Noviherbaspirillum saxi: one gene and its partner. The protein of the gene in region 2 interacts with the protein of the main gene of each other region in a pairwise test. Links are inferred from orthologs where the notes say so. Each region holds a gene or a part of one and is shown on either strand. Other genes may lie near its edges.

Region 1 (3,249 bases), 1.9 Mb from region 2 along the record:
ATTCCTGCAGTCGGTAAAGGACAAGGGCGCCTACATGCGTGCCGAACTGCTCAAGCTGAGCGAAAAGCATGGACTGGATGGCGAGCGTGGCGAAGGTTTGCTGCGAGCGCTGAAGCTCGGCAAGGATATCGGACCGAAGATCGTCGAGATGGCACGCGATATGGAGCCGGTGGGTTTGTTGTTGAATTCTCCGAGGCCTGATCTGTTGCGCTTCATGCCGTCTTTGACTGTGAGCAAGGAAGAGATTGATCAGATGGTGAATATGTTGTCGGAGGTGTTGACCAAGCTGGGACATTAAGGATTTGGGCAAGGAAGCCTCTCGTTGGAGAGGCTTGCAGGAACTGACATCGCGGTGTGAGTCTGTGAAGATGCGACTTGAGCATTAACACAGACTTTCGCACGCGGTCATTTGCGGTCCATCCATCTTCCTGCTTTTCCACGTCATCCTCGCGGAAGCGGGGATCCATAACCCGGTTGCTCAGAGTGTCCTTTTCAATATCGGCACTTGAAGCGCAAACTCAGTATGGATTCTCACTTTCGTGGGAATGGCGGAGAAAAGTAAGCGAGATGTTCAACCAACGCAGCCCGCCTTCAGATACCTCAGATTTTTCTCACCTATTTTCTTCCGCACAACAGTCAAAAACAAAAGGCGACGTGAACCCACGTCGCCTTTTTATTTGTACCGCGAAAATTTACTTCTTCCGCATCGGCGGCAAATCCGTACACACGCCTTCAAACACTTCCGCCGCCATGCCGATCGATTCGCCCAAGGTCGGATGCGGGTGAATGGTCTTGCCGATATCGACCGCATCGGCGCCCATTTCAATCGCCAGCGCAATTTCACCGATCATGTTGCCGGCATCGGTACCGACGATCGCCCCGCCGACGATGCGATGTGTCTCCGCATCGAACAGCAGCTTGGTGAAACCTTCATCGCGCCCATTGGCCACCGCGCGTCCGCTTGCCGCCCATGGGAACAAGCCCTTCTCCAGCTTGATGCCTTTCGCTTTCGCCTCGTCTTCGGTAATACCTACCCACGCGACTTCTGGATCCGTATAGGCAACGGACGGTATCACGCGCGCATCGAAATGCGATTTCTGCCCTGCTGCCGCTTCCGCTGCCACGTGCGCTTCGTGCACTGCCTTGTGCGCAAGCATGGGCTGACCGACGACGTCACCGATGGCGAAGATGTGCGGCACATTGGTGCGCATCTGCGAATCGACATTGATAAAACCGCGATCGGTCACCGCGACGCCAGCCTTGCCGGCGGCAATCTTCTTGCCGTTCGGGCTGCGGCCGACAGCCATCAGGACCATGTCGTAGACCTGCGGTTCCGGTGCCGTCACCGAAGGATCGGCGCCTTCGAACGTGACCTTGATACCTTCGGCCAATGCCTCGACCGCAACCGTCTTGGTCTTGGTCATGACTTTGTCGAAACGCTTTTCATTGAACTTTTGCCAGACCTTGACCATGTCGCGGTCAGCGCCCTGCATCAAGCCATCCATCATTTCGACCACATCGATGCGCGCACCGAGCGTGGAATACACCGTTGCCATTTCCAGGCCGATGATACCGCCGCCGATGACCAGCATACGCTTGGGTACCTGGCGCAATTCGAGCGCACCGGTGGAATCGACGATGCGCGGATCCTCTGGAACGAAAGGAAGATTGACCACGGACGAACCGGCGGCAATGATCGCCTGCTTGAATTGCACGGTTTTCTTGCTGCCATCGGCGGCCGTGACTTCCAGATGATTGGCGCCGACGAATTGACCGATGCCCTGCACCACATTGACCTTGCGTGCCTTGGCCATGCCGGACAAGCCGGTCGTCATTTTCTTGATGACCTTGTCCTTGTATTCGCGCAACTTGTCGATGTCGATCTGCGGCTTGCCGAACGTGACCCCATGGTCGGCCATGGAAGCGGTTTCATCGATCACGGCGGCCACGTGCAGCAATGCCTTGGACGGAATGCAGCCGACGTTGAGGCAGACGCCGCCCAGTGTGGCAAAGCGTTCGACCAGTACGGTATTCATGCCGAGATCGGCCGAGCGGAAAGCCGCGGAATAGCCGCCGGGGCCTGCGCCCAGCACCAGCATGTCGCATTGCACGTCGGCACTGCCGCTGAAGCTTGCGGCAGCAGGAGCAGGCACCGGGGCGGCCGCAGGTGCGGGAGCGGAGGCAGCAGCGTTCGCAGGGGCCGGCCCGGACGCGGAGGCCGTCGCTTCGGTGGCCTCCAGCACCAGAAGCAATGATCCTTCCGATACCTTGTCGCCAACCTTGACCTTGATTTCCTTCACGACACCGGAATGGCTCGAGGGTATTTCCATGCTGGCCTTGTCCGATTCGACGGTGATCAACGACTGGTCGACCTTGATGGTGTCGCCGGCCTTGACCAGCAACTCGATGACTTCCACTTCCTTGAAGTCGCCGATATCGGGGATCTTCACTTCAATCGTGCTCATAGCTTTCGCTCCGTTCTTCCCTCGCGATCGGGCAAGGGATTTATTATTAATCTCTCATCGGGATGCTATAGATCCGGAAAGGTCCCGATGTGCTCTTGTCGAATTCGGCGCCGGCGTGCACGCCGATCTCGGCGATCTCCCGTGCGCTGCCTGCCTTGTCATACACTGCATACATCGCGCCGAGCGCGAAATTGCGGCCGCTGCCTATGCCCCAGAAGCGGTCGAAGCTGAATACTTCCCGATACGAATAGACGCCGAAGATGCCGTTGGGATTGGCGATCAGCGCTGTGATCTGCGAAGACTCGTAAGGATCGTCCTCGTCTTCCTTCGTATTGAGGAAGTACTTCTCTTTCAATATTTCATGCACCCGCGAAAACGTCTCGAACACTTCATCGCGGCTGCCTAGCTTGCACTCCTCGCCCATGCCGGTCAGCAGCTTGCGCATCACCGGGAAGTGGGCGGCGGTGCCGGCCAGCGTCACGTACGAATCCCCTACCGGAAAAATCTTTTCATTGATTTCGTAAGCGTGGGACAGGCGGGTGTCGCCGAACGTCACCAGGGAATCGGACGCAATGGCGATTTGATTGTTCTTTTTGACGACGACGCATGTGGTCATTGTTGATCTCCGTAAGCAAGGATTGAAGCGCCAGGTCTTCAGGGAAAAGAGAGCGATTTTCTCACTTTCCGTAGGGCCCGGCGCCCTTCCTTCACTATTGGATTACAGCAATGTCTTGCGCATGTCGCCGAGCACTTCGGCAAGGTATGCCGCAAAGCGCGCGCCCAT
Region 2 (3,336 bases):
CATGTACTGCTCGTTTTACCCGACCTACACAAGCGTTTTCGGCCATCCGGAGACGACGGGAGCTGCCATACCGGAATAAGGCTTTGCGGTTAGTGTCGAGAGGCAACAAAGTAACTATACTTCCCTTGTCTCCCCGACCGGTTGCATCAGGCATCCATTCCGCAAAGGAATTCCGATGATCAAGAAGATCGGAATCCGCCGGCTCAAGCTGGGCCACGACTGGGCGGCTTCGAATGGTGCAAATTCCATTTCAATCCGCAGCATGTGCAAAGCTTCATGCGTTGCGTCGGCATTTATCCGGTGGGTACGCTGGTGCTGCTGGAATCGGGCCGTCTTGGTGTCGTGACTGAGCCGCATGAGACCAATCTGCTGGCGCCGAAGGTCAATGTGTTTTTCAGCACCAAGTCCAACACCTATATCAAGCCGATACAGGTGGATTTGTCCAAGCCGCTGGGCATGGGCGGCGGCGACAAGAGTGTCAGCCATCAGTCGCCGGAAAAGTGGCGTGTGGATCCGATGAAGTTTTTCAATCTTTCAGCGTAGCCACGATGCCGATTTCGCTATCCGCCCACCCGTTCCAGCTTCGCGATATTCAAATCCAGCAGCTTCATCCCGTGCCTGCCGAAATTGATATGCGCGCGTGAATTGGTGCCGCTGCCTTCGATATTGACGATCACGCCTTCGCCGAACTTCTGGTGCGCCACGGTTTCGCCGATGCGCCAGCCGACATCCTTGCGCACGAAGCTTTGCGCGATGGTGTTGACGCCGCTTTCGGGCGCATCATCCCATGCCGACTTCTTGTTGCCGAACCAGTGGTGCTGCAGCTTGGGCGACAGCCATTTCAGCGCGCCTTCCGGCAGTTCATCGAAAAAGCGCGACTTCATGTTGTAGCGCGTCTGGCCATGCAGCATGCGGGTCTGCGAAAAGCTCATATACAGCCGCTTCTTGGCGCGCGTGATCGCCACATACATCAGGCGCCGCTCTTCTTCCATGCCGCCTTCTTCCTTCGCGCTGTTCTCATGCGGGAACAAGCCTTCTTCCAGGCCGGTGATGAATACCGCATCGAATTCCAGGCCCTTGGCGGAATGCACGGTCATCAGCTGCAGCGCATCCTGGCCGGCCTGCGCCTGGTTGTCGCCGGCTTCCAGCGAAGCATGCGACAGGAAGGCCGACAGCGGTGACATTACCGTGGGCAGTGGCGCGTCAGCATCGATCACTTCATCGCCATTGGGCAGCGGCGTACCGGCGGTGGCCTGTGCCTTCGGCCCCAGGAAAGCCGGCGAATCGATACCGAAACCTTCTTCCGACACGAACAGCATCGCCGCACTGACCAACTGCTCCAGGTTTTCGATGCGGTCGGCGCCTTCCTTTTCGGTCTGGTAATGCGGAATCAACCCGCTCATGTCGAGCATGACCTTGACCATTTCCTGCAGCGGCAGGTTTTGCGTTTCAAAGCGCATCGCCTCGACCAGCTTGACGAAGGAACCGAGCGACGAACCCGCCTTGCCCGCAACATAAGGCACTGCCGCATACAGCGAAATGCCGTACTGGCGCGAGGCATCCTGCAGCTGCTCGATCGAGCGCGCACCGATACCGCGCGTCGGAAAATTCACCACGCGCAGGAAGGCCGAGTCGTTGTGCGGATTGTCCATCAACTGTAGGTAGGCAATCGCATGCTTGATTTCAGCACGTTCGAAAAAGCGCTGTCCGCCATACACGCGGTAGGGAATGCCGGCGGTGAACAAGGCGTGTTCGATCACGCGCGACTGCGCATTGGACCGGTACAGGATCGCAACCTCGCTGCGCAGCGCGCCCTCATTGATCAGGCTCTTGGCTTCCTCGATGATCCATTGCGCTTCCTGGATATCGCTGCTGGCTTCATAGATGCGGACCGGCTCGCCATGCCCCGCGTCGGTGCGCAGGTTTTTGCCGAGACGCTTGCTGTTGTTGGCGATCAGCGTATTGGCGGTATCGAGGATGTGGCCGTGCGAACGATAATTCTGTTCCAGCTTGATCAGGTTTTGCACGCGGAATTCGCGTTCAAAGGCAACCATGTTGCCGACATTGGCGCCGCGGAATGCATAGATGCTCTGGTCATCGTCGCCGACCGCGAATACGGCATTGTGTTCGCCGGCCATCAGCTTGAGCCAGTTGTATTGCAGGTTGTTCGTGTCCTGGAATTCGTCGACCAGGATATGGCGGAAGCGCGATTGATAATGCTCGCGCAACGGCTGGTTGCGGCTCAGCAGTTCATAACTACGCAACAAGAGTTCGGCAAAGTCGACCACACCTTCGCGCTGGCACTGATTGTCATATGCGTCGTAAAGTTCGACGAAGCGGCGATTGTATTCGTCATGCGCTTCGACATCCTTGGCGCGCAAGCCCTGGTCTTTTGCGCCATTGATGAAATACATCAGATTGCGCGGCGGGTATTTTTCATCGTCGACATTGAGCGCCTTGAGCAGGCGCTTGATCATCGATAGCTGATCGGCGGAATCGAGAATTTGAAACGTCTGGGGCAAGCCGGCGTCGCGATAGTGGGCGCGCAACAACCGATTGCACAAGCCGTGGAAGGTGCCGATCCACATGCCGCGTGTATTGATCGGCAACATTGCGGACAGGCGCGACAGCATTTCCTTCGCGGCCTTGTTGGTAAACGTCACCGCAAGAATGCCGGTTGGAGAAACCTGTCCGGTCTGCACCAGCCATGCGATACGTGTTGTCAGAACGCGGGTCTTTCCGGAGCCCGCACCGGCCAGGATCAGCGCCGGCTGCGCCGGCAAAGTGACTGCCGCAAGTTGCTCGGGATTGAGATTATGGAGAAGATTTTGCATCCACCGATTATAAGCCCGTGGCGCAACATGCTCGCGGCAATATCGGCTGCCACATGCCCGCATGGACCGGCATGTTGACAGTTTGCTTAGGCAAACTGTCAAGACTGCTATGCGAACAGACTGGCGAAACCACGCGCCGCAGTTTCGGGATCATCCACCATATATACACTGCTGATCGCAGCCACCATGTCGGTACCAAGCGCAACCAATGGAGTTGCATTTTCCCGGGTCATGCCACCAATGACGACGTTGGGCAAAGGCACTTCGGCCTTCGCCTCGGTGATGATTTCGGGCGACGTATGGAAGTCGTATTTCTTTACGCGCGAAGGATAAAAGCCGCCGAATGCCACATAGCTTGCGCCGGCGGCATGCGCCTCTTGCGCAAGCGACAGCGTGCCGTAGCATGACGCGCCGACAATCTTCGTCGGCCCGACCATCGCACGTGCCTGCGCCACTGACGCATCGGTGCCGCCGACATGAACGCCGTCGGCATCGATCTCTA

Evidence for each region.
Region 1: the proteins of D3871_RS14350 (region 2) and lpdA interact in binary tests that used the Escherichia coli proteins (3 or more experiments, as listed by UniProt). The link is inferred for Noviherbaspirillum saxi from one-to-one orthologs.

The regions. Positions count from the first base shown.
Region 1 is NZ_QYUO01000001.1:1,096,706-1,099,954, reverse strand. Bases 80-3,005 are described here. They hold lpdA (dihydrolipoyl dehydrogenase), read right to left. Parts: upstream 2,466-3,005; coding sequence 693-2,465; downstream 80-692. Other genes in these bases: D3871_RS05275 (Ntn hydrolase family protein), read right to left, coding at 2,512-3,005; D3871_RS05285 (acetylornithine transaminase), read left to right, coding at 80-298. Also shown: more of D3871_RS05285, read left to right, coding at 1-79; more of D3871_RS05275, read right to left, coding at 3,006-3,081; aceF (dihydrolipoyllysine-residue acetyltransferase), read right to left, coding at 3,184-3,249. UniProt on the Escherichia coli protein: Lipoamide dehydrogenase is a component of the glycine cleavage system as well as of the alpha-ketoacid dehydrogenase complexes.
Region 2 is NZ_QYUO01000001.1:3,040,930-3,044,265, forward strand. Bases 198-3,210 are described here. They hold D3871_RS14350 (UvrD-helicase domain-containing protein), read right to left. Parts: upstream 2,835-3,210; coding sequence 561-2,834; downstream 198-560. Other genes in these bases: D3871_RS14345 (hypothetical protein), read left to right, coding at 277-543; thiE (thiamine phosphate synthase), read right to left, coding at 2,942-3,210. Also shown: D3871_RS14340 (BPSS1780 family membrane protein), read left to right, coding at 1-79; more of thiE, read right to left, coding at 3,211-3,336. UniProt on the Escherichia coli protein: A helicase with DNA-dependent ATPase activity. Unwinds DNA duplexes with 3'-5' polarity. Translocates on single-stranded DNA with 3'-5' polarity. Initiates unwinding more efficiently from a nicked substrate than double-stranded DNA.